2 linked regions of the Planctellipticum variicoloris genome follow. The protein of the gene in region 1 binds, or shares a complex with, the protein of each later gene. Links are inferred from orthologs where the notes say so. Each region holds a gene or a part of one and is shown on either strand. Other genes may lie near its edges. The genes, in order: hisH and hisF.

Region 1 (11,877 bases):
GATGGGCGACTGGATTCAGACGGGGCTGCTGATCACCGCGGGAGGCGCCCTGATGTGGTCGGTGATTCACGGCAAGCGGCGGTTGCGGCTGAGCCAGCAGAAGGACGCGGTCAAGGACTTTCAGGAAGAGCTGCGGGCCATTGAGGGCTCGGCCCAGGGGCTCGTGCAGCAGATGGAAGTCCGGCTGCACGACGAAATGCGCGCGGTCGAGGGGCGGATCGATAACCGCCTGACCGTACTGGACCAGCTCATTCTGGACGCCGACCGGGAGATCCAGCGGCTGACGGTGCTGCTGACAGAATCGCGGCGCGCAACGCTGATCGACCGCGAGCTGACCGCGGAAGAGACGCAGCGGGTACTGGATCTCGCCGAGGTGGGCTTCGACGGGAAATCGATCGCCCGCTCACTGGGAATCGCGGAACCACGGGTGACCGAGGTGCTGCGTCAGTGGGAACCGCCGGAACAGCAAGCCGCCTGACCGCCGCCGGGGGCAGCCCCGCTGCCGACCGGCGTGGCCGGTTTGTGCCGACTCAGAGCTGGGTTGGGCGTGGATGCCGCGTACGGCTGCGATGGATGGTGGCGAAGCGAGATTCATTCGCCTCGTTCCCAGGCGGGAGCCTGGGAATTCCGTCTTCGGACGCTCTGCGTCCTTCGGGTTGGCGCCTCGTTGGCGGTCAGACGGCAGTCGAGGCGGAGCCTCGGAAGAGGGCGTTCCCAGGCGGGAGCCTGGGAACGAGGACAAAATGCAAATCGCAAATTGGGGGTGCGCGGTTTGGCTCCGGTGGGGAGATGCGCGGCCGCGGGTTGTGATTCTGACTGACGGATTGTTATGACCAGAGGGCGGTGAGGGGCGTTGTGGCGAGGAGCGGGGGCGGATTTTCGCCGGGGCCGTAGGGGAGTTGGTCGCCGGCGATGCCGAACCAGTGGAGCAGCGTGGCGGTGAGCTCGGCGGGTGAGACCGGGCGGTCGAGGGGTGTGGCGGCGGTGGCGTCGCTGGTGCCCCAGACGGCTCCGCCGGTGAGTCCGCCGCCGGCCAGGAGAGCGGACCAGCACTGCGGCCAGTGGTCGCGGCCCTTGCGGTCGTTGATCGTCGGCGTGCGGCCGAATTCGCCCGTGGCGACGACCAGGGTGTCTTGCAGCAGTTCGCGCTCGGCAAGGTCGTCCAGGAGGCCCGCGAGGGCGCGGTCGAACTGCGGGCAGAGGTGGTCGCGGTAGTCGAAGATTGTGCCGCGGCCGACCTGTTCGCCGCCGTGGCAGTCCCAGGTGACGTCGTCGGTCCGTCGATCGAACAAGTTGACGGTGACGCAACGTGTCCCCTGCTCCACTGCCTGGCGGGCCTGCAGCAGGAGCTGGCCGAAGCGTGTGTCTCCGTAGTGCTTACGGAGGAGTTCGCGGTCTTCGTTGGAGGGGGTCGCGGCGGCCAGCGGCTGGTAGTCGTCGCCGAGGAGACCGGCGGTCTGGCCGAGATCGGCGCGTGAGTCGGCAGTATCCAACGGTTGAGGCAGGATTTGGCTGGAGGTCTGATTTCTGGAACGACCGCCGTAACGGGCGACGACGGAGCTCCAGTGGGGAAAGGTCTGGCCGCGACGGGCGAGCTGGCCGGTCTGGAGGAGCTGGAGGCCGGTTTCGTGGAGCGGTGCGAAGTCGTGAGAAAGTGTGCGGATCAGCGAAAAGCGGTCGGCCCGCTGGGCGAGGAGCGGGAGCGTTTCGGAGAGTTGCAGTCCCGGAACGCTGGTGGAAATCGCCCGGAAGGGGCCGCGGATGTGGGAGCCGGCGTCCGGTTTGGGATCGAAGGTTTCGAGCTGGCTGGGGCCGCCGGTCATCAGGACGAAAATGCAGCGGCGGGCGAGATGGGCGGGCCGCCAGCCGGCGAGGGCCGCCTGCTCAGCGAGCGACCAGCCGACCATGCTCAGGCCGCCTGCGCGCAGAAATTCCCTGCGGGAGACGTTGGCTCCACTTGATTGGGGTCCCATCCTGCGACCTTTATTCCATCCTCCACCGATCCAGGCCATCATGTCACTCTAACGCTTCTCCGGAGGCGAGGAAATGGTCTGCCGGTGGGGCGGGGACGGGAAACTGCCCAGACGGCGAGCCGTGCCAAGGAAAGTCATCGACCCGATCCGGGGGAGATGGCAACGGGGAATCGACGCTGGCGGTCGGGGGCGGTCGAGACTGGGCAGGGATGCCGCGGACGCGTATCGTGCCGGAAACGCGGGTCGGGCCGCCTGCGGAAGCTGTTCGGTTTGGCGGCTGATCAAGAGAAGATCTCTCGCGGAGACGCAGAGTTGGCAGAGGCCGCAGAGAAGTCGGGGAAGGCTGAAGATTTCACGCGATGAAGAAATGTCGAATGACGAAGGCGAAATGTCGAAAGAGGGGCGAGAGTCTAAATCGCCGGCCACGATGGTGAGGCGCGCTGACATTGCTCCGTGGACGACACCCCGACCACTTCGAAGACCCTCACTCTGGCCTTCTCCCACTGAAGACAGCGGGAGAGGGGACAAGACTGGATGACGGCCTGATACGGAATCGATGCCGGTGATTTGGAATGTGCCGGGTGTTTCCCCGTTCGCTCGTGCGAGAACCGAAATTTTTCGGCGTGGCGGAGCCTCGCGGCGAAACGAGCGGCCGTCGCGGGTCGACTCGACCTGCATCCGGTCGCGTCTGGAACGCAACACTGGTTCGGCTCCGAGAACACTGCCGGGAAGGCCCTCGCCGTGACGCAATCTGCATTGCTCCGAGACGTCGCTGAACAGATCTGGCGAGCCGGCGTCCGCGCGGTCGACTCGCAGGCTCTGGTCGAGCAGGCGATTCAATGCCGCGGCGATCAACTCGTCGTCTGCGGCGAATCGTGGTCGCTGGCGGGTCTACGCCGGATCATTGTGGTTGGCGGCGGCAAGGCCGGGGCCGGAATGGCGGCCGGCGTCGAGCAGGCGCTCGGACCGGAGGTCGCTGCGGAGAAGTTGACCGGCTGGGTCAATGTTCCGGCAGACTGCGTCCGCGCGCTCGACCGGATTCACCTGCATCCCGCGCGGCCCGCGGGATGCAACGAACCCCGACCGGAGGGGGTGGAAGGGGCGGAGCAGATTCTCGCAATGGCCGGTGACGTCGGTCCGTTCGATCTCTGCCTGGTGCTACTGTCCGGCGGAGGGAGCGCCCTGCTTCCCGCGCCTCGTGGAATCGACCTCCCCGCAAAGCTCGCCCTCACGCGGCTCCTGTCGCGACGCGGCGCCGACATTCACGAACTGAATACCGTTCGCCAGTGCCTGTCGCGGATCAAGGGGGGCGGACTGTTGCGCGCCGGTGGGGGAGGCCCCGTTCGCACGCTGATCATATCGGATGTGATCGGCGATCCGATCGACATCATCGCCTCGGGTCCGACCTCGACGGCCCCGCTCCGCCCGGCCATCGCCCGCGAAATCCTGCAGCGTTATGCTCAGTCCGCCGACGACGTTCCGGAGAGCGTCTGGCGGGCACTCGACGCGTTGCAGGCCGCTCCGCCAGCCGCCATCGATCCGAAGTCCGTCCGGAACACGATCATCGGCAACAATCGCAGCGCCATTGACGCCGCTGCCGTGGCGGCTGCGGCGCTGGGCTGCGAAGTGCGGATTCTCGCCACCGATGAAGCGGGCTTTGCGTCCGACGCGGGTCGGAGGCTGGCGATTGCGGTTCGTGAAATTCAGCGCGAAATTGCCGGGACCGGCCGGCGCATCTGCGGTCTGTCCGGCGGAGAACCGGTCGTGGCACTGACTCCCACCGAACTGCCCCGCTCGGGAGGGCGGAATCAGGAGCTTGTCCTGGCCGCGTGGGAGCAACTGGCTGCCGAAGGTTGCCGTGGTCTGGCCCTGTTGTCGGGGGGGACCGATGGCGAAGACGGTCCGACCGACGCGGCCGGGGCGCTTCTGGACGAAGAAATCGCGGCCCGCATCACGGCGCTCGGGCTCGACGCCGGAGCGTTCCTGGCAATCAACAATTCCTACGAATTCTTCGCGCGCGTCGACGGCCTGCTCAAGACGGGACCGACGCATACCAACGTGATGGACCTTCGCGTGGCAGTCATCGTCGACCCCGTCGCGCCTTCGGCTACATCGTCTTGAGTGCAGGACCGGCCGAGGCGATTTCCACCTCCGGTCGCTGCGAAAGGTCGATCAGCTCAGACTGCTGGCCGCTTTCGGTCCGCGTCACGACCTGGATCACGGGGCGAGTGTAGTTTTCGCGATTGCTGCGGATCACGCGGCCGACGCGGCCATCCTGCAGGCGAACCGTCGAACCGAGCGGAAACAGCGACACGGCATGCAGCAGCGCCCGCGAGGCGCCTGGATCGAAGAGCCCCTTCCGGGTCTCCTGCAGAATCTGCTCGATCGCCCGGTGCGGCGAAATGCCGGGGTCAACCGGTCCGGGAGAGACCATCGAAAGATATGCGTCGGCCACGCCGGCGATTCGGGCCAGCGGATGAATCAACGGCGCCCGCTGCTGCTTCGGGAAACCGCTGCCGTCGAGACGCTCGTGGATCTGCACGGCGACCATTTTGGCCCCCTGCGAGACCTGAGCCTGACTTTCGAGGAGATTCGCCACGAAGAGCGGATGCTTCATGTAATCGAGTTTCTCGGAAAGCGTCATCTCCGCGCGTGGATGGGCGATCGCGCGCGGCAGAGTGAGCAGCCCGGCATCGTGCAGCAGACAGCCGAGACTCAAGTCCAGCAATTCCGGCCGCGAAAGCCCCATGACGGTTCCCATGGCGCTGGCGAGCATCGCCGTCTGCACGCTCTGACGCGTCGGATAGTGATCGTCGACCGGTTGAATGCCTTGTGTCACGTAGAGGTCAATATCTTCCAGGAGCCGATGCAGCCCTTGCACGGAAACTCGCAGGATCTCCCGCGGCTCTACGGTCGAGCCCTGGACCATCCGTTCGAGTGAGCGATCCGTGGCATTCAGCGAGTCGGCAAACGACTCCTGAAACCGCGTGACCGTGGCTCGATCTGGGAGACCGCTGGCTGGATGCATTTCGTGGCAGAACGAGGCTGGCGTCCGCTTCCAGCCGACCGGCATGGCCTCGACAGGTTCCGCGGCTGGCGGGGCGTCGCGGGTGGCGCCGTAATCCGGGCAGATGTTCCGCAGGTCGGATTTGCTGACGAGCACCTGGCTGACGCCGCGCGTCCTCAGCGTTTCGAGCTGCGCTTCGGTCAACTGTTGACCTGCCGCGAGCAGAAACTGCCGCCGGCCGGGCCGTGCATCGAAGATCGGCGAGGTCAGAACGGCGCCCGGCTGCAACCGCGAAACTGCGAGCTGGACGAAGTCCTGCTCCTCCGCTGAACGTGCCGGGCGAGGTGTCGCTGCCGTAACCGCCATGGTGTGCTTACCTTCTGCGCCGATTCCGCGTCCGGCGGATGCCGCCGTCCGGTGAACTGAAGCGGAGAGCGAATCTGTCTCGACGTTTCCCAACGTCATCCGCAAATCTACGTTGCCTTTATCACTCTGCAAATCGGCCGTCTGTAGCCGACGAAGGGTTCCGGAGCGTGTTTGTGGATTGAGGGGATCTCGCCGATGTTCCGGATTGCGCCGATCACGCAGCGTCTGCGACCTGCGACGGCGCCGGTTCGCGATACACCACCCGTACCAGCAGGCCGGCCAGGATCAGGCAGCCCCCCAGAATCGTCGCCCGGTCCACGACTTCGCCCCAGAACAGCCAGACCAGCAGCGGATTGAGCAGCGGCTCCAGCAGTCCGATCAGAACCGCATCCTGCGCGGTCACCTGGCGGATGCCTCGGGCGAACAGAAAGTATGGCAGCGCCATCTGCAGACATCCCAGGGCTGCAATCCAGCCCCACTGGATCGGCATCAGCGAACTTGCCATCCCGGCGGCGCCCGGCAGGAAGAGCAACCCGCTGCAGGCATGGGCCAGAAACACGAGCCCCGCGGCATCCTCCGACCGGAGCCCGCGCAGCGAGAGCACGACCCCCGCGTACGCGACGCCGCTTGCCAGCCCCAGCAGATTTCCCAGAAAGTATTCCCCCCGCCAGCTCTCGGCCACGATGAGGGAGATTCCCAGCAACGCCAGGACCAGTCCCGCAATTCCCGCCCGGTCACTCCGCTCCCGGAGGATCAGCGTGCTGAAGGCGAACACCCAGAACGTGCTGGTACACTGCAGGAAAATCGCCGCCGCCGCCGTGGTCCGGGTCACTGCCGAGACGTACGTCACATTCATTGCGGCGAAGGACAGCAGCAGCGGCGCCAGCCCCCAGCTCCAACGCATCCGTCGCCAGCGGACGAACGGGAGCAGGCAGAACGCCGCGAACAAGACCCGGAAACAGGCCAGCACCGGCCCCCGCTCTTCCAGCGGAATCGCGACGATGGCCGGCGACTTCATTCCCAGCCCGCCGCCGCTCCAGAGGACGACGGCGGCCAGCACAAGCAGCACGCCGGATCGATGGCCGGTCACCTGCGGAGATTGCACGTTCGTTGCGCCTGCGCTGGAAGGAGCGGTCCGTTACGAGGCGTGCGTCAGGGCCACGGCGTCGGCGACGCGGATCACGCCTTCGTAAATCGCGCGGCCGATAATCGCCCCCACGAGCTGCGGCTGCCGCCGACTGATCGCCAGCAACTGCTGCACATCGGCGAGCGTCGTCACGCCTCCGGATGCGATCACCGGGAAACCCCGATCGGCCAGATGTTCCAGGTCCCGCAACGTCCCGGCGTCCAGCCCCTGCATCATGCCGTCGTTTGCAATGTTCGTATAAATCACGGCGGCCAGCGGCAGGCCGCGGAACTGCAGCGCCAGCTCTTCGGCCGGGGTCTGCGAGACGTCCAGCCAGCCTGCGGTCGCGACCATTCCGTTGCGGGCGTCCAGCCCCAGCGCCACCCGTCCCGGATAGCGTTCGACCGCCGCCCGGAACCAGTCGGGCTGCTTGAGCGCCGCGGTGCCGACGATCGCCCGGTCCAGTCCGATCTCCTCGAGAATCAGCTTCAGCGATTCGTCGTCGCGAATGCCGCCGCCGATTTCACACGGAATCGACACGGTCCGCGCGATGGCCCGGAGCGCGTCGACGTTGACCGGTCGGCCGGCCTTGGCGCCGTCCAGATCGACCAGATGCAATCGCGTGGCGCCTTCGTTGGTCCAGCGTTTCGCCATCGCCGCGGGGTCGTCGCCGAAGACGGTTTCCTGGGCGTAGTCCCCCTGCCGCAGCCGCACACAACACCCGCCCCGCAGATCGATCGCCGGCAGAATTTCCATGCTCACAAAACCTCATCTCACAGGGTCCAATTCGCGGACCACGAAGTGCATTCAATGCTTGCTGACCGGACACAGAAGAGGAACCACGAATGGCACGAATCAGCACGAATATCGTGAATGCTGACGTCGTGTCAGCAGCCTTTCGTGGATCGACCGCCACTAGGTCTGTTTCCTGCCGTCAGAGTCCTGGCAGCGCTCCGGGAACCTCATTCATTCGTGTGATTCGTGGTTGTCTCTCGGAAAGTCTTCGCCCTCACAGCCGGGCGAAATTCTCCAGCAGTTTGAGCCCGACTTTCTGGCTCTTTTCCGGATGGAACTGCGTCGCGAACATCCGTCCCCGGGCGACCATCGAGACGAACGGGATTCCATAGTCCGTCCTGGCTGCGATGACCGACTCATCGTCCGGCACCACGTGATAGCTGTGGACAAAGTAGACGGACGCCCCCGCGGGAATTCCCTCCAGCAACGGCTGCCGCCCTACCGGCTCCAGCGAATTCCACCCCATGTGCGGCACTTTCAAATCGGGCAGAGCCGGAAACCGGACGACCTTTCCTGGAATCACTCCGAGCCCGCGCCACTCTCCATCCTCGAAGCTGACGTCGAACAGGAGTTGGAGTCCCAGGCAGATTCCCAGAAACGACTTGTCCGCCTGAATGTGCGCGCGAATCGGCTCGGACAACCCGAGGCGGTCCAGTTCGTGGATCGCATCGCGGAACGCTCCCACGCCCGGCAGCACCAGCTTTTCCGCATCGCGAATCTCGTCGGGCGTGGCAACGATTTCCGCCGCCACTCCCAGACGTTCGAAGGCCTTCTGCACGCTGCGGAGGTTCCCCATTCCGTAGTCGACTATCCGAATCATCGTCTCTCCGATCACTCCACGCCGCCCGTCCGCGGTGGCGTCCGTCATGCTGCAGACACCGGACCGTCGGCACAGGGTTCAGGCCGACAGTCTCCGCCACGACCGGGGCTCCCGGCAAGGGCTGCGGATTGCCGAGTTCAGCGTTTCCAGCGGAATCCCGCGCTTCCCGGTCCGATCCCCTGCCACTGCTGCACATGAGATCGCCCCTGCCCCGCCGCGACACCCGGCCACGCGGCCGGCCGCAGGACCCGGTGACCGGGCGAAACGTCTTTCCCTGCATAGAACGCGAGCTGATCGGCCGAAGTCCACTCCCCCTCCGGTTCCGGGGGATACAGCGGAATCCCGACGAGCCACTTGAGGCCCTGCACCATCCACAAAGAAACCACGAGCAGCCCCACCATGATCAGCGCCAGGATCGGAAACAGCCAGCCGAGCGCAAAGAACCGCTCCGCCGCCGGCCAGAGCCACTGCCACCCGAACAGCAGCGTCACTGCCGCCAGACTCAGATAGGGGCCGTAGGGAATCTCCCGCTCGCGCCTCCAGAGCAACGTCACCGCGACGGCGAGGATCGCAAACAACGGCGCAATGAAGAACACCACGATCGTCGCCTGCCAGCCCAGAAAGCTCCCGATCATGGCCATCAGGATCACGTCGCCGAAGCCCATCGCCTCCTGCCGCAGCACCCAGGCCCCCACCGCCCGGACGATCCACACCACACCGCCGCCGACCACAATCCCCGCCAGACTGGCTGCCAGCCCGTGCCAATGCGGCCACCGGGCAATCCACGCCGGAACCGCCTCGCTGGAAATCCATCCCTGCACGCCCGTCGGCAGCGCCGACTGCAGCAGTCGGGCCATGCTTGGATCGGTGAACCAGACGGGCACCAGCGTCAGGTGCCCGATCGTCACGGCTCCCAGCACGCCGACCAGCATCGCCGGCAGAGTCACGCCGTCCGGAATGATCCGCAGGTCGAAGTCGATGAATGTCGCGACCAGCAGAGCCTCGACCAGCACCGCGTAATAGAAAAACTGGGCGTTCAGCAGCCAGGATTGGGCTCCGAGATTGCCGGCGTAGACCTGCAGCGGACTGTGAGTCCACCACAGACAGCTCTGCTCGGCCGTCGCGCTGTACCCGCCAGGAACGATCGCCGCATACAGCCCTGCCAGCAGCAGACCGTTGAAGGCTTCGATCAGCATGTACCGCATCGAAATGTGATGGCGGCAGAACCGGCAGCGGCCGCCGAGGATCAGCCAGCCGAGGATCGGAATGTTATCGCGGGCCAGAATTCTGCGCCGGCAGAACGGACACGACGACGGGGGGTGATTGAGACCCCGCAACTGGTCCCACAGCCGTTCGTGTTGCGGAATCCGATAGATACACACATTCAGAAAGCTGCCGATCACGGCGCCAAACGTAAAGACGATCAGCAGCATGATCCAGAGCGGCAGACCGGCCAGCGTCATCACGGCCGCACTCCCGCCACATCCGCCGGCAACTGTCGGAGGATCGCCGTGACCGTCTCGTGGAGCGGCCGGTCGCAGGTATCGACGGTGATCGTCGAACACTCCGCGTACAGCGGCGTCCGTACCGCGAGCAACTCCTCGATCTCCTCGACGCCCCCTCTGGCGGTCAGATCGGGGCGTCGCTGCGAGGCGGGGGAGTGGCGCAGGATGCGTTTCGCGATCGTTTCGACGCTGGCTCGCAGCCACACGACGGGGCCGGCCGCCGCGAAATCGGCTCGCGTCTCCGGATTCAGCACCGCCCCCCCCCCGGCGGCCAGCACGAGCCGGTCCCGTTTCAGCAGGTCGACCAGAGTTTCCCGCTCCAGCCGGCGGAACTCCGGCTCACCGTCGGTGGCAAAAATCTCCCGGATCGATCTCCCGGTCCGCTCTTCGAGCTCGACGTCGGCGTCCACCCAGCTCCAGCCCAGTTTCTGAGCCAGTCGCGGCGCCACGGAGCTCTTTCCGCAACCGCGATAACCGATGAGGGTGATGACCATGCCAGCGTCCGGGTGAGTCGACAGCGAAGAGAGGGGATGCTTGAAAACGGCAGTGACGAACTTTCAGTATCGAGCGGCCGAGATCGCCCGCCGGAGCGTCGCTCCCAGCGTTTGCAGGGGAGCGTCGTGCCCGGTAAACAGCTTGAACTGCCCGGCGGCCTGGCGGACGAACATTTCCAGGCCGGAGACGGTCCGGCAGCCGTGCGCCCGCGCCTGCTTGAGCAGCAGCGTGTTTTCCGGGTTATAGATCGTATCGAACACCAGCATGTCGTCCCGCAGCCAGTTTTCCTGAAACGGCGTGTCGTCCATGTTGGGATGCATTCCCACCGGCGTACAGTTCACCAGAATATCGGCAAACTCGACGCCCCGGTTTTCCCACGTCACATGCCGGCAGCCGAGCTCTTCGGCCAGCTTGGCGGTCTTGGAACTTCCCCGGCCGGCGATCTGGAGCACGGCCCCCGCCTTGGACAGCCCCAGTGCGATCGCCCGGGCGACGCCCCCCGAGCCGAGAATCAGCACCCGCTTCCCTTCGAACGTCTCTCCCTCGCGCAGGCCGAGCGTCAGGCAGTCCATTGCCGCCTGATAGTCCGTGTTTTCGGCCTGCCAGGCGTTGCCTGCATCCCGATACAGCGTGTTGGCGGCGCCGATTTCCCGGACCGCCTGAGAGGCTCCGCCGGCATATTTTTCGGCCACGGCTTCCTTGTGCGGAATTGTGACGCTCAAACCCCGGAAATCGAGCCATTCAAACGCATCCAGCACGCCGGAAAGCTGGTCTTTCGCCACGCGGATCGGGACATAGACGCCGTTGAAGCCGATCTCCGCCATCGCGGCGTTGTGCAGCCTGGGGCTCAGGCTGTGCCCGATCGGGTCGCCCAGGACGCCGAAGAGCTGCGTCTCGGAATTGATCCGATCATAGTGGTACAGGTCCCGCATCTCTTCGAACGACAACTGCCCCGGCGCGAGTTCGCGTTCTGCGCTGAAGGTGGCATAGGTGAACGGCGCCCCGTACTTTCCGCACAGGATCCGGCTCATCACACCAAACTCGCCCATGCAGAAGGCGATCGTCGGAACCTTCGAACCCGAGGCGATCTTCAGCAATCGCACACAATCCGCGGGCGAATTCGCCGTCGTTACGATTTTGATGACGTCCGGGTCGCACTCCGTCATCAGATCGTAGAACTCCTCGACATTATCGGGAGTCTCGGAGAAGTTGTGGTAGCTGACGATCCGCTTCGTCTTGCCGTACCGCGGAACTTTTTTCGCGATGTCGTATTCGAGGTCGACGTACTCTGCACCGGAAATGATCGCGGTGCGCAACAGCATCAGCCGCTGCTCTTCCGAGCCGCTCCAGCGGCCCCCGTCGGGAGGCCGGCGGCAGGTCACGACCGTGGGGGTCGGGCGATCCTTCAACAGCCGGCCGACGTCGGGGGCGGTTTTCAGGTAGTCGATCCGCAGCTCGACCAGCTCAGCGCCCCGTTCGGCAAGCGCTTTGTGTTCAGCCAGCACCATGCGGTGACGGGTCCGGGCCAAGCTCACGCAGATCATGGATCGATTTGTCTCACAATTCAGGGCCTGGGCGACGCACCTGCCGTGCGTCTTTACGTTCCCAGCATAACGGTCCCGGCAGACTTCTCGTAGCGTGACACCGCCATGCGAGACCGGTTCCCCTTGCGTCGGTCCGGAATGTGCAACGATTGCACGGATTGACGGGCCGAGTTCTCCAGCAGCTGCCCGCTTCAAGCGTCCGCCGGGTGGCAGGAGCAGGAGCATCTCCGCGATTCCCCGGTATCG
Region 2 (11,732 bases), 3.3 Mb from region 1 along the record:
ACGCGAGGTCGTTGAGCAGTTGAATCATGTCGAAAAACGGGGCGTACACGATCACTGCCAGCAGGCCGAAAAAGAACGCAATCGATAACAGCACAAAGGGCTGCAGCACCATGGCGAGCTTCGACGCCTGAAGCTGGACCCGCGCTGCAAAAATCTCCCCCGTGGCGCGAAGCATGCCGGCCAGTTCGTCGGGACGGTCGATCCACCGCATCAAGGGGATCAGATCTTCCGGTACGAAGACCGACGTCCGGGCGACGTCGGTGGCCGACTTGCCGGCTTCAATCCCCGCAGCCAGCGCTTCCGACCCGGCCTCAACCGGCGGACAGTCGACCGCGGCGCCCGCCACCCGCAGTGCCCGCGGCAGCGGCAGGCGGCACTCGATCAGCAACGCGCACAGATGGCAGAACTGGCAGAGCCGGGCGTAGCGGAACAACGGACCGATCAAGGGAATCGAGTAGTCCACGAAGCCCCAGAATTTGCGTCCGCCGAACAGTCGACTCGCCCCGAAAACCGCCAGCGCCGTGAGCAGAATGCCTCCGGCGAGCGGCGAGAAAAGCAGCCGCAGCCCGGCCAGCACCCGCAAGCCCAGCCCGCCAATCGGCTTGGCCGCGGTCTGGACGGTGCTGGGGGTCATGCCAAAGGTGTTCTGCAGCCCGCTCATTTCGTAATAGGCCGATTCCAGTCCTGGCCCGACGTACCACGCGAAGATCAGACTGACGCCGAGCGCGCCGAAGATCAGCACGCCCGGATACACGAGCGCCAGCCAGGCCATCCGCCGAACTTCGATCGTCTGCTGCAATCGCTGCAGGTACTCGCCCAGCACCAGCGGCAGCCGGTCTCCGCCAGCTCCCGCCGCCGCCAGTTCGCCGATGGCTGTCGGCAGCCCGGCCCGGTATTGCGGCAGCAGGTCCTCCAACGCTTCGCCCCCGGCGAGCCGGTCGCTTAAGGACCGGAGGGCGGCCCGCTGTCGACGGTTCGGCAGTTCGTCGCTGAGCATCCGCAAGGCGGACGGCAGGGGCAGCCCCGCCGCGGTGGCCTCTTCGACCATGCCCAGCATGCCGACGAAGTCCGACTCGCCCAGCGCGACCGGCGATGCCGCGTCTTCCTCCGCGAGAACTTCGAGGTCGGACAATCCGCTTTCGATCAGTGTCAGCCGGGCGGCCGCCGGGGAGTCCGCCTCGCAGACACCTTCCACGGCGTCGCCGGAGAGATTGAAGCCGCGATAGCGAAATTGCGTCATGGCGACTTTCTAAGAAACCGGTTCATCGACCAGATGATTGAGCAGATCGACCACGGGGAGTCCGAATGCCAGGCAATAGGTCAGGACGGCCAGCCCCGCCAGAATCGCGACGAACACCGGGGCCGCCAGTGTCGTCAGCAGCAAAGCCCGGCGCTCGGCGCGCTTGCGATAGACGCCCGCCACACGCCGGCACGTCGTTCCCGGCTCTGGGAGCGACAGTCCGGTTGTCATCGCCCAGCCCAGCAGCGCCGGCAGCCTCGAAACCGCATTCGCCCCGTCACGGGCAGACTGTCCCCGTTCGATCTCCTCTGCCAGCAACGGACCGGCGTATCGAATCCGTCGATCCGACGATGCCTGCGAGGCCAGTCTCAGCGCCCGCGGCAACGGAGCCTGATGCTCGACCAGCGTCGCCAGCAGTTCCAGAAACTCGGCGCGCGACAGGTTGGTGAAAATGCCGCCGATGCCGGGCGCCCAGATCAGGCCCGTCAGCAGGCGCAGTCCGTTCCCCGACGACAGCGGACCGGAGATTCCCGAGCTCCATTGACGTAAGCCGAAGACGACTCCCACGAAGAGCAGCCCCATCGGAACCCCCGGAATCCACCAGGCCGCTGTCTCGTAAGCTGCGGTCAAGACTCGCTGAATCGCGGTGACCGGCAACCGGAAAGTCTCCCACATGTGCTGCAATCGCGGGACGCACGCCACGATCAGGAGGGAGCCCAGCCCATACGCCACGGCGACGACGCACGCCGGGTAGAGCAGGGTGACAAACAGCGTGCGACGGATCGTGTCGTACTCTTCGGTGTAGCGAACCACGGTTTCGAGGGCTTCGGGCAGTTTTCCGGAAGCGAGGCCCGCTTCAACAATCGCCACATAGACCGGCGACAGTCCGGGCTCCTCGGCCCGCAGCGAATCCACCAGCGACTCGCCGTTCGCCAGCCGGGCGGAGACTCGCTCCACCACGAGGCGCAGTCGCCGAGATGATCCCCGGCCCAATTGCACGAGTCCCGGTTCCAGCGGCACCCCTGCGCGAATCAGCGCCGCCAGCTCCTGGTTGAAGTTCACCAGATCGATCAGCGTCAAGGAGTTCGCAGACATCCGAATTCGTCCTCAGTGGCTGCTGGCGGTTCCGGAGCGAGAATTTTCAGGAGTCGCGACAGATAGCCGCACAAACGCTTGAACGTGCTTCCATCGCTTATACTCGAAATCCCAGCACGCGGCGAATCTCGACCGCACTCGTCTGACCCCGCTCCAGGGCCTCCTTCGCCCGACTCGAAAACGCCAACATTCCCTCGGCGACGGCGCACTTCTGCAGTTCCACGGCGTCCGCTCCCGACAGGATGTGCGTTGCCAGCGCCGGCAACTGGTCCCGCAGCAGCTCGACCAGGAGCATCCGTCCCCGATATCCGCTGGTTCCGCAGGCCGGGCACCCGACGGCGACTCGACTGCGCGCGGCGGGAAGGCCCAGTTCGGCCGCCGCCGACTCGGACCAGACCGAACAGTCGCACAACCGCCGCACCAGCCGCTGGCAGACAATCGCCAACAGGGCCGCCCGCAGCAGGTAAGGTTCAATGCCCATGTCCCGCAGGCGGCTGATGGCCTCGGCGGCGCTTCCGGCATGAAACGTCGTCAGGACGAGGTGGCCTGTCAGCCCGGCCCGGAAGACTGTTTCCGCCGTTTCGGGATCGCGGATTTCGCCGACGAGAAGTACGTCGGGATCCTGCCGGAGCAGCGACTTCAGCCCGGTGGCATAGTCGAAGCCGTGAGCCGGCTGAATCGCCGACTGTACGACTCCCGGCAGGAGGGATTCTACGGGATCTTCCAGGGTGGCCAGGGCCTTGCTGTCGGCGAATCGCCGTTGCAGCTCGCGGAGACAGGCGTATGCCGTTGTGGTCTTTCCGCTTCCCGCCGGGCCGGCCAGGAGCAGTACGCCCGCGGTCTCGTGCAGCGCCTGCTCCAGGCCTTCAGCGACGTCGGCGGGCAGGCCCAGATCGCCGGGGAGCAAGTGCCGTCCCGAACCGGCGAACAACCGGACGACGGCTTTCTCGCCGAAAATGGTGGGAAACGTACTCAGCCGCATCTCAACGCCCGCGGGTCCCTGTTTGATGCGGCCTTCCTGGGGAACGTCCACGCGATAGGTCAGCAGATCCGCGAGCACCTTCAGCCGGGCCACGACATTCGTTGCCAGTCGGGCAGGAAGTTCGGCGGCATGCTGCAGAACGCCGTCGACACGAAAGTTGATCCGGACCTGCTCGGGGCCGGGGATGATGTGCACGTCGCTGGCGCGGACTTCGACCGCTTCGAGCAGCGTCTGCTCGACCGCCTGGGCGACAAACTGAGGATGGCGCTCGTCGAGGGTCTGCAGGCGCGCGGCCAGTCGGGAAAACACGGAGTGACTTTCCAGGAAACGAGTGTTGGGGCATTTCAGCATAGCGTCGCGGCGTCGCTGGCACCGTCGTCTGTCGTCGGACTGGCGAAATTCCGTTAGGATAAGGCCGGGAAAAGTCTCTACTGTTGAAAGCCTGCCCGCCATGCTCGCCAAACGGATCATTCCCTGCCTCGACGTTCACGCCGGTCGCGTGGTCAAAGGGGTGAATTTCCTGAATCTTCGCGACGCCGGCGATCCGGTCGAAGTCGCCGCCCAGTATGAAGAAGACGGGGCCGACGAGCTCGTCTTTCTGGACATCACCGCCAGCCACGAAGAGCGGGCGATCATTCTGGACGTCGTCCGGCGAACCTCTGAAGTCTGCTTCATGCCGCTCACCGTCGGCGGGGGGATCCGAACGCTCGAAGACATCCGCACGTTGCTCAAGGCGGGCTGCGACAAGGTTTCCATCAATTCGGCGGCGGTCAAGGATCCCGAGTTCGTCCGGCAGGCCGCCCTCCGCTTTGGCAGTCAGTGCATTGTGGTCAACATCGACCCCAAACGGGTCCGGCGTGACGGCCGGGAAGTGTGGGAAGTCCACGTCAATGGCGGTCGGGTCCCGACCGGGCTGGAAGCCGTCGCCTGGGCGCAGGAAGTCGAGCGTCTCGGGGCCGGCGAAATCGTCCTGACGAGCATGGATGCCGACGGCACCCAAGACGGCTATGACCTGCCGATGACACGGGCCGTGGCGGACGCGGTCAGTATTCCCGTGGTCGCCAGCGGCGGGGCCGGTTCGCCTGAGCATCTCCGTGAGATTCTCACCGAAGGCCACGCCAGCGCGGCTCTGGCGGCCAGTATTTTTCACTACCGCACGCATCCGATCGACGTCACAAAACGGTATCTTGCCGAACACGGCGTACCAATCCGGTTTAACACATTGGCGGGCGCGTAGGGCAGGCTCCCGCCTGCCGAAATGTGGATTCCATGTCGTCATGCGGCAGGCCGGAGCCTGCCCTACGTTCAGCAGGAATGGACCATGCCGGGATTCAGTCGACGAGAAGCGCTGGCGGCAGCGGCCGCGGGAAGTTTCGCCAGTCTGGGGGGGCCGTTCGGACTGCCGCAGGCTCTCGCCCAGACGACCCCTGCCCAGGCTGGCGGCAGGCAATACGCGTTCAAGAAGTCGATTAACCTCTGGGCGTTTCCGTACCCGCAGCAGATGTCGCTGGAGAAATGCCTGCGCCTGGCGAAAGACGCCGGCTTCGATGGCATCGAGCTGAACTACGACCTCGACAGCGATCTCTCCCCCAAGTCTGGCACGCGCGAATTCGAGCAGATCCGCAAACTGGCCGACAAGATCGGCATCGCCATCAGCGGACTCTGTTCGTTCCTGTTCTGGCCTTATCCGCTGACGGCGAACGACCCGGCTCGCCGGGAACGGGGCCTCGAACTCGCCGGCAAGATGGCTCAGGCGGCTCACGATCTCGGGACGGAAAATCTCCTGGTTGTCCCCGGTGCGGTGCACATCCCCTGGCGGACCGACTACGACCCCGTCCCGAACGACGTCTGCCTCAAGCGGGCCAGAGAGGCCGTGGCGAAGTTGATCCCGCAGGCCGAGGCGCTGAAGGTGCATCTCAACATGGAGAATATCTTCTTCAACGGTTTCCTGATGACGCCGATGGAGATGGTCGAGTTCGTCGATGGATTCGGCAGCGAGTACGTCCACGTCCACTTCGACACGGGGAACATTATGGAGTACCAGTTCCCCGAGCACTGGATCCCGATTCTTGGCCAGCGGATCCGCAACGTCCACCTGAAAGAATACTCCAAGAAGGGAACGGATCATTCTCTCGAAGCCTTCCGGCCGCTGCTCGACGGGACCACGAACTGGCCCGCGGTCCTGGAAGCCTTCGAAACCAGCGGATACCGCGGCTATCTGACGTTCGAGTATTTCCACCCCTACCAGCACTGGCCCGAAGCCTTGATCTATCAGACCTCCGACTCGCTGGATCGGATGCTCGGCAGGAAATCGGCGTAGGGCCGGCTGTGCCGGCCATAATGTGATTCCGCTGCCACAATACGCCCGGGGTGGCCGGCGGCTGTAGCGTCTTCGCGAAGCCCCGGTCTTCTACATCCAACAATTCTCCAGATCTTCGCAAGACGGCCGGCTGGGCCGGCCCGACAAGACTTATGACTGACTCCAACGAAGTCACCGTTTACGACGCCCTCGGCGAAGAGGGGTTGGCGCGTCTGGTGGCGGCCTTCTATCGCCAGATTCCCGCCGACGACCTGCTCGGACCGCTCTATCCGCCCGACGACCTGGCCGGGGCCGAACAGCGGCTGCGCGATTTCCTCGTCTATCGCTTCGGTGGTCCCGACCGCTACATCCAGGAACGGGGACATCCCAAGTTGCGCATCCGCCACGTCGGGTTCGCGATCAACCGCACGGTTCGCGACCGCTGGATGCAGCTCATGAACGCAGCGCTCGACGAGTCCGGGACTCCGCCCGCGGCGGCCACGGCAATTCGGAAGTTTCTGGACGAAGCGGCGACGTTTCTGATCAATGCGGCAGAGAGTGACGAGTGGCTGGTGGCGAGTGAAGATGAAGAGCGCCGCATGAAGTGAGAGCGGCATTGTCGCAGTTCGTTTCGTGCTTCGAATTTGGTGCTTGTTTCGGATTTCGAAATTCGGATTTCGTGCTTTTGCCTCATCCCTTTCGGTGCACCACCCACCCCGGCGTTTCGGTCCGCACCGCGTAGAGCGTCCTTCCTGCCGTGATGTAGAGCGTCCGCAGATCGGGCCCCCCGAATGTGCAGTTCGTGAGGACGTCTTCGGGGACCGGAATCCGGCCCAGCAGCCGCCCGGCGGGTTCCGACGCGCCGGAAGGATCCACGACGTAAATCCCCGGCGGAACTTCTGCGGTCTCATGCGGGCCGCGCGGGCGGGAGATGCCGGCGGCGATGTAGAGCCGCCCGGCCGCGTCGACGCACATCCCGTCGCCGCCGCGACCGGCTCCGAAGTCGAACACCAGACGCTGCCCGGACAGCGTGCCATCTTCCGCGAGATCGAAGGCCCAGATCTTGCGGTTGCCGCCGATCACCGGGCAACTGTCGACCAGGTACAGCGTTCGCTCGTCGGGACTCAATGCAATGCCGTTGGGTCGCTGAATCGCGGGTTGGGTGAGGACGCGAGTGACAGAGCCGTCGGGATCGATCCGGTAGACCGAATCGTGATCCAGCTCCATCGTGGCCCGATCGCCGTAGCAGGGATCGGTGAAGAAGATCCGCCCGTTCGAGCAGGCGGCGATGTCGTTCGGGGCGTTGTACCGCCGGCCCTGATACCGGTCAGTCAGAACTTCCAAATCACCCGTCGCCAGGTTCGTTCGTGTGATTCGCCGATTCCCGTCGTTGGGGCCGAACTCGTTCCCTTCACAGGCGAGCAGTCTCCCCTGCGCGTCGAACAGCAGTCCGTTCGACCGGCCGCTCGGTTCGCGGAAGATCGACCGCTCCCCCGTGTTTGCGTCGAGGCAGACGACCCGGTTGTTGACGATATCCGTAAAGAAAACCCGCCCGTCGCAATGGGCTGCAGGCCCTTCCAGAAAGGCGACGAACGTCGCTGGTGCGACGTGCACTCCCGGCTCGACGCAGTCGACCGGCAAGGTGATCCGATGAAAGTCCGTCATGACGCTCCTGTCTCGAATGAAATGCACCGGGAAGGGGCCGGGCACGATCCAATCCCCTCCGTGGAGAATGGTCGTCGATCACGAGGCGAGGTGCAAAGCCCATCGGCCTGCGGCGATGAATGGTCTCGCGTGTTCAGTCGTGTTGTTTTCATCGCCAGCGACCGCCATTGTCTTGCAGGAATTTGACCGGAAGTCAGGTCGTCGGCGGGCAAGCGGGATTCCAGGAAAGCTCGGCAATCTGGCAGGTCCGGCAGGGGGCAAACGCCACTGGAAGTTTGCTCTTTGCATTTTTTTCACAGAGATGTTTTTTGTCTCTTGTGCGCGCCCCTGATCGCTCGGCAGCATGAGACTCATGATCCGCGTTGCCCAAGATCTCCTGCCGCAGACCCTGCTCAGTTACGTCGCGTTCCGGGTCGCCTTCCGCGACACCTTCGACCGCTACGCCCTGCTGCAGCGGTTCGACCGCCAGCACGACGAGTGCTATGGCTACCTGTGCGAAGTCCCGTTCCTGCGGGAGGTCCCGCCGCACGTCCAGCTCGACCTGCTGGCGTCCGTCTGGCGCCGCCATCTGCACCGCGAAACGTACGTCGCCGACCTCGTCGACGAGGCGGTGATCTACGCGGTTTGCGAGACGACGGCGGCCATCATCGAGAAGCATCCGCTGCTGATGACGGAGTCTCTGCGCGGCGGACCCCTGGATGCCTCTCTCTCGATTGACCATTTCCTGGCGACCGAGATTCGCGGGCTGTCCCTGAATCTCTCGAATCAGGGGGATTTCCTGCTGATCAGCCAGTTCCTGGATCTCGATCCGGAAAGCGGAAACCCTCTCAAGCGGGAGATGGGACTGCATGCCGCGGACGAGCAGGCCCTGTTCGACGCGCTCGCCCAATGGCACATTTCGCCCCGTTTTGCGCATCACCTGTCGGGGCTCCTGACCGAGGCCGAGATCGCCCGCGTCGCTAATCTGCTCCGCGTCCCCTGCCCGGCGTAGCGCCGGGTCGAGGGAGACGTATTGCAGCGGTTGCGCCTGGCCATCGCCGGGAGTTGTGACTTCCCACGGGACGGTTTAGAGTTCAGGGAACCGGGCTGGCGACGATCGCGGATCGTTTCGCCCGGCGGTTCACCACGGAGGATCTTCAAAATGCTTTCCCGTCGCGAATTTGTGGCAGCCTCGGCCGCAGCGCTGGCCGCCTCGACGCTGGCTCAGGCCGCAGACACCAAGCTGCCGCGCGTCTTTCTCGAAGTTTCGGCCGACGACAAACCGATCGGCAAGATCGTCATCGAGTTGCGGTCGGACGTCGTGCCCAAAACGGCGGAGAACTTCCGGGCGCTGTGCACCGGCGAAAAGGGATTCGGCTACAAGGGGAGCCCGTTTCACCGCGTGATTCCCGAGTTCATGTGTCAGGGGGGCGACTTTACGAACGGGAACGGCACCGGCGGCAAGTCGATCTACGGCGAGAAGTTCGCCGACGAGAACTTCAAGCTCAAGCACACCGGCCCGGGCGTCCTGAGCATGGCGAACGCCGGCCCCAATACGAACGGTTCGCAGTTCTTCCTGTGCACGGCCAAGACCGCGTGGCTGGACGGCAAGCACGTCGTCTTCGGTTCGGTCGTCGAGGGCATGGACGTCGTCAAGAAGATTGAGTCCTTTGGCTCCGGGTCCGGCCGCACTTCGAAGAAGATCGTCATCACCGACTGCGGCGAAGTGAAGGCGAAGTCGTAACGGAGTTTCGTGTCCTGAGTTCCTTCCTGACATCCTCGCTGCAGCGGGTCCAACTCACCTCCTGACAGTCTCCGCCGACTGTCAGGAGGGCCGGACTGAACAGCATCGGACCGCGGTCGCAGAGGTTGACGCATGCACGTTGTGCATATCATCACCCGGCTCATCGTCGGGGGGGCGCAGGAAAATACGCTGCTGACGGTCGAAGACCAGCAGCAACTGCATGGAGATCGCGTCACGCTGATTACCGGTCCGGGACTCGGGCCGGAGGGGAGCCTGGAACCGCGGGCGCTGGCGGCGGGCGTCGATCTGCGGCTGGTGCCGGAGTTCCGCCGGAACCTGCATCCGTGGCGGGACTGGTCGAGCTACCGGACGCTGATCCGGCTGCTGCAGGAGATCCGGCCCGAAATCGTGCATACGCACAGTTCCAAGGCGGGAATCCTCGGCCGCAGGGCGGCGAACAAACTGGGAATTCCCGTCGTTCACACGATTCACGGGGCGGCGTTTCACTACGGGCAGAAGTGGTACGCCAAGAGCCTCTATCGCTGGCTCGAGCGGCAGGCGGGGCCGGGAACCGCGAAGTTCATCAGCGTGGCGGACGCGATGACCGATCAGTACGTGGCGGCGGGGGTTGCCCCGCGCGAGAAGTTCGTCACGATCTCCAGCGGCTTCGACGTGGAGCCGTTCCTGAATCCGCCGCGATCGCGCGAAACTGTGCGCCGGGAACTCGGAATCGCCGACGACGAGGTTGTGATCGGCAAAGTGGGACGGCTGTTTCCCCTGAAGGGACACGAGTTCGTGATCGCCGCGGCGGGCGAAGTGCTGCAGCGGAATCCCCGCGTCCGGTTTCTGTTTGTGGGAGACGGCATTCTCCGGGGAGAATTTGAGTCGCAACTCAACGCGGCTGGTCTACGGGACCGGTTCGTATTCACCGGGCTCGTGCCGCCGACGCAGATCCCCGAGCTGCTGCATGCGATGGACATCGTGGTCCACACGAGCGTGTGGGAAGGGCTGGCGCGGGTGCTGCCGCAGGGGCTGATCGCCGGAAAGCCGGTCGTGAGCTACGACGTCGACGGGGCTCGGGAGGTGGTCATTCCCGGCGAAACCGGTTTCCTGCTGCCGCCGCAGTCGATCCCGGAGCTCGTCGATGCCCTCTGCGAACTGGCTGCGGATTCAGCCCTGCGGGAGCGACTGGGAGCGGCGGGACGGGCACGGTTTACCGACCAGTTCCGACATCAGACGATGACGCGGCGGATCCGCGAAGTGTATGCCGAGGTGCTGGGGAAGACGGGAATGTCGAATGACGAAGTCGGAATGTCGAAAGGCCGACTTTGAACGGCAGGCGGCTCGCGGATCGGGAGGGCTGTCAGGCGATTTTCCGGCATGGCGGTCGTGAGTTCGGAGAGTGGCATCGCCGCTGGGAGGTGATTCCCTCTTGACCGCCAACCTCGCCGCTCACCCCAGAAACTTAAGCATCTTCGGTCGGCGACCCATCACGTGTGAGACCGTCGTCGTGACGAGCTGCCGCATCTCTCGGAACTGCTGAACTGTCGGCTGCAGTCGCCGCCAGAACTGGTCGTTCTCGCTCGACAGTGCCCGTAAAGCGGCCGCCGTGCCGGCGTGAACGGTTCCCGGCTGGTGCTCTTCGCGCTGGCACTCCGGGCAGATCAATCCTCCTTGCGAGACCCAGAAGCCGAAAGCCTGACCTTCTGTCAGCGGGGCGCCGCAACCGGCACAGGTTTCGAAATCCGGCAACTGGCCGATTTCCCGCAACAGCACAAGCTCAAACCGCAAAGTCGCCAGGCGCACCCTCTCGGATGCCTCGAACTCCTGGAGCGCCGCCGCGGCTGCGTCGTAGAGAATCGGGGCCGGATCGTAGTCTTCGGTCAGCGCCAGCAGCAGTTCGGCGACATAATAGCCTGCATAGAGGCAGGCCAGGTCGCGCTCCGCGGGGCGGAACCGCGTGACGAGCTGGGCCTCGGTCAGGAGGTCCAGGGTTGCGGTCGTTTTCCGGATAAAGACAACTCGGCAGCGGGCCAGCAGATCCAGCGACGATTCAAAGGGGCCTTTCAGCCGCCGGCCCCCTTTCGCCAGCGCCGACAGCTTGCCGAAATCGCGGGTGAACAGGACGACGATTCTGCTGGTTTCGCTGAAGTCGGTGACCCGCAGAATCAGTCCTTCGCTTTTCTCCATCGACATCCGCTGGCATCCTGCACAAAAAGGGGCAATCCCCCTTCAGCGTAACTTGCCTTCGACGAAGACGACACCCATGCAGCTTGCCACGATCATCGATGTCCTGCAGGAGCTGGCGCCTCCCTTCCTCGCGGAGGATTGGGACAACACCGGCCTGCTCCTGGGGGATCCCGCCCGGAGCGTCGACCGCGCCCTGACCTGCCTGACGCTCACCGGCGATGTCGCCACAGAAGCCGTTGCCGCAGGCGTGCAGCTCGTCGTGACCCATCATCCACTGCTGTTCAAGCCGGTCCAGAAACTGACCGCCGCCACGCCTGAGGGCCGGACGGTCCTGACGCTGCTCCAGCACGGAATCGCGGTCTACAGCCCGCATACGTCGTGGGACAACGCGCCGCTCGGAATCAATCAGCAGCTCGCGGAACTGTTCGAGCTGAATGACATCCGCCCGCTCCGTCCGCGGCAGTCGTCGCTGGGCTGCAAAATCATCGTCTATGTTCCAGAGAGCGCCCGCGCAGCGGTTCAGGAGGCCCTTTGGAAT

The links.
Region 2: the proteins of hisH (region 1) and hisF are in contact, whole or in part, in a crystal structure (PDB 6RU0), measured with the Thermotoga maritima proteins. The link is inferred for Planctellipticum variicoloris from one-to-one orthologs. Residues at the interface, in WP_004080484.1 of Thermotoga maritima: Asn15, Arg18, Arg22, Arg117, Leu118, Pro119, His120, Met121, Gly122, Trp123, Asn124, Asn134, Gly135, Tyr136, Tyr138, Val140, Tyr158, Glu180, Lys181, Ser182, Ser183, Lys184, Ile185; in WP_004080486.1 of Thermotoga maritima: Met1, Leu2, Ala3, Arg5, Ser40, Glu41, Asp45, Glu46, Ala70, Glu71, Ile73, Asp74, Ile75, Pro76, Phe77, Asp98, Lys99, Ser122, Gln123, Glu161, Thr195, Leu196, Asn247, Arg249, Glu251.

The regions. Positions count from the first base shown.
Region 1 is NZ_CP130886.1:3,897,465-3,909,341, forward strand. The notes cover bases 6,285-9,201. They hold hisH (imidazole glycerol phosphate synthase subunit HisH), read right to left. Parts: upstream 8,088-9,201; coding sequence 7,482-8,087; downstream 6,285-7,481. Other genes in these bases: SH412_RS15205 (DMT family transporter), read right to left, coding at 6,285-6,451; hisA (1-(5-phosphoribosyl)-5-[(5-phosphoribosylamino)methylideneamino]imidazole-4-carboxamide isomerase), read right to left, coding at 6,485-7,228; SH412_RS15220 (prepilin peptidase), read right to left, coding at 8,225-9,201. Also shown: SH412_RS15185 (hypothetical protein), read left to right, coding at 2-478; SH412_RS15190 (DUF1501 domain-containing protein), read right to left, coding at 828-1,907; SH412_RS15195 (glycerate kinase type-2 family protein), read left to right, coding at 2,715-4,094; SH412_RS15200 (HD-GYP domain-containing protein), read right to left, coding at 4,081-5,346; more of SH412_RS15205, read right to left, coding at 5,561-6,284; more of SH412_RS15220, read right to left, coding at 9,202-9,550; SH412_RS15225 (shikimate kinase), read right to left, coding at 9,550-10,086; aroE (shikimate dehydrogenase), read right to left, coding at 10,150-11,631. UniProt on the Escherichia coli protein: IGPS catalyzes the conversion of PRFAR and glutamine to IGP, AICAR and glutamate. The HisH subunit catalyzes the hydrolysis of glutamine to glutamate and ammonia as part of the synthesis of IGP and AICAR.
Region 2 is NZ_CP130886.1:7,224,395-7,236,126, forward strand. Bases 2,890-5,661 are described here. They hold hisF (imidazole glycerol phosphate synthase subunit HisF), read left to right. Parts: upstream 2,890-3,768; coding sequence 3,769-4,554; downstream 4,555-5,661. Other genes in these bases: SH412_RS28310 (GspE/PulE family protein), read right to left, coding at 2,890-3,626; SH412_RS28320 (sugar phosphate isomerase/epimerase family protein), read left to right, coding at 4,639-5,637. Outside these bases: SH412_RS28300 (type II secretion system F family protein), read right to left, coding at 1-1,240; SH412_RS28305 (type II secretion system F family protein), read right to left, coding at 1,250-2,335; more of SH412_RS28310, read right to left, coding at 2,433-2,889; SH412_RS28325 (globin domain-containing protein), read left to right, coding at 5,790-6,224; SH412_RS28330 (SMP-30/gluconolactonase/LRE family protein), read right to left, coding at 6,307-7,281; SH412_RS28335 (hypothetical protein), read left to right, coding at 7,634-8,272; SH412_RS28340 (peptidylprolyl isomerase), read left to right, coding at 8,423-9,004; SH412_RS28345 (glycosyltransferase family 4 protein), read left to right, coding at 9,137-10,336; DNA repair protein RecO, read right to left, coding at 10,457-11,200; SH412_RS28355 (Nif3-like dinuclear metal center hexameric protein), read left to right, coding at 11,271-11,732.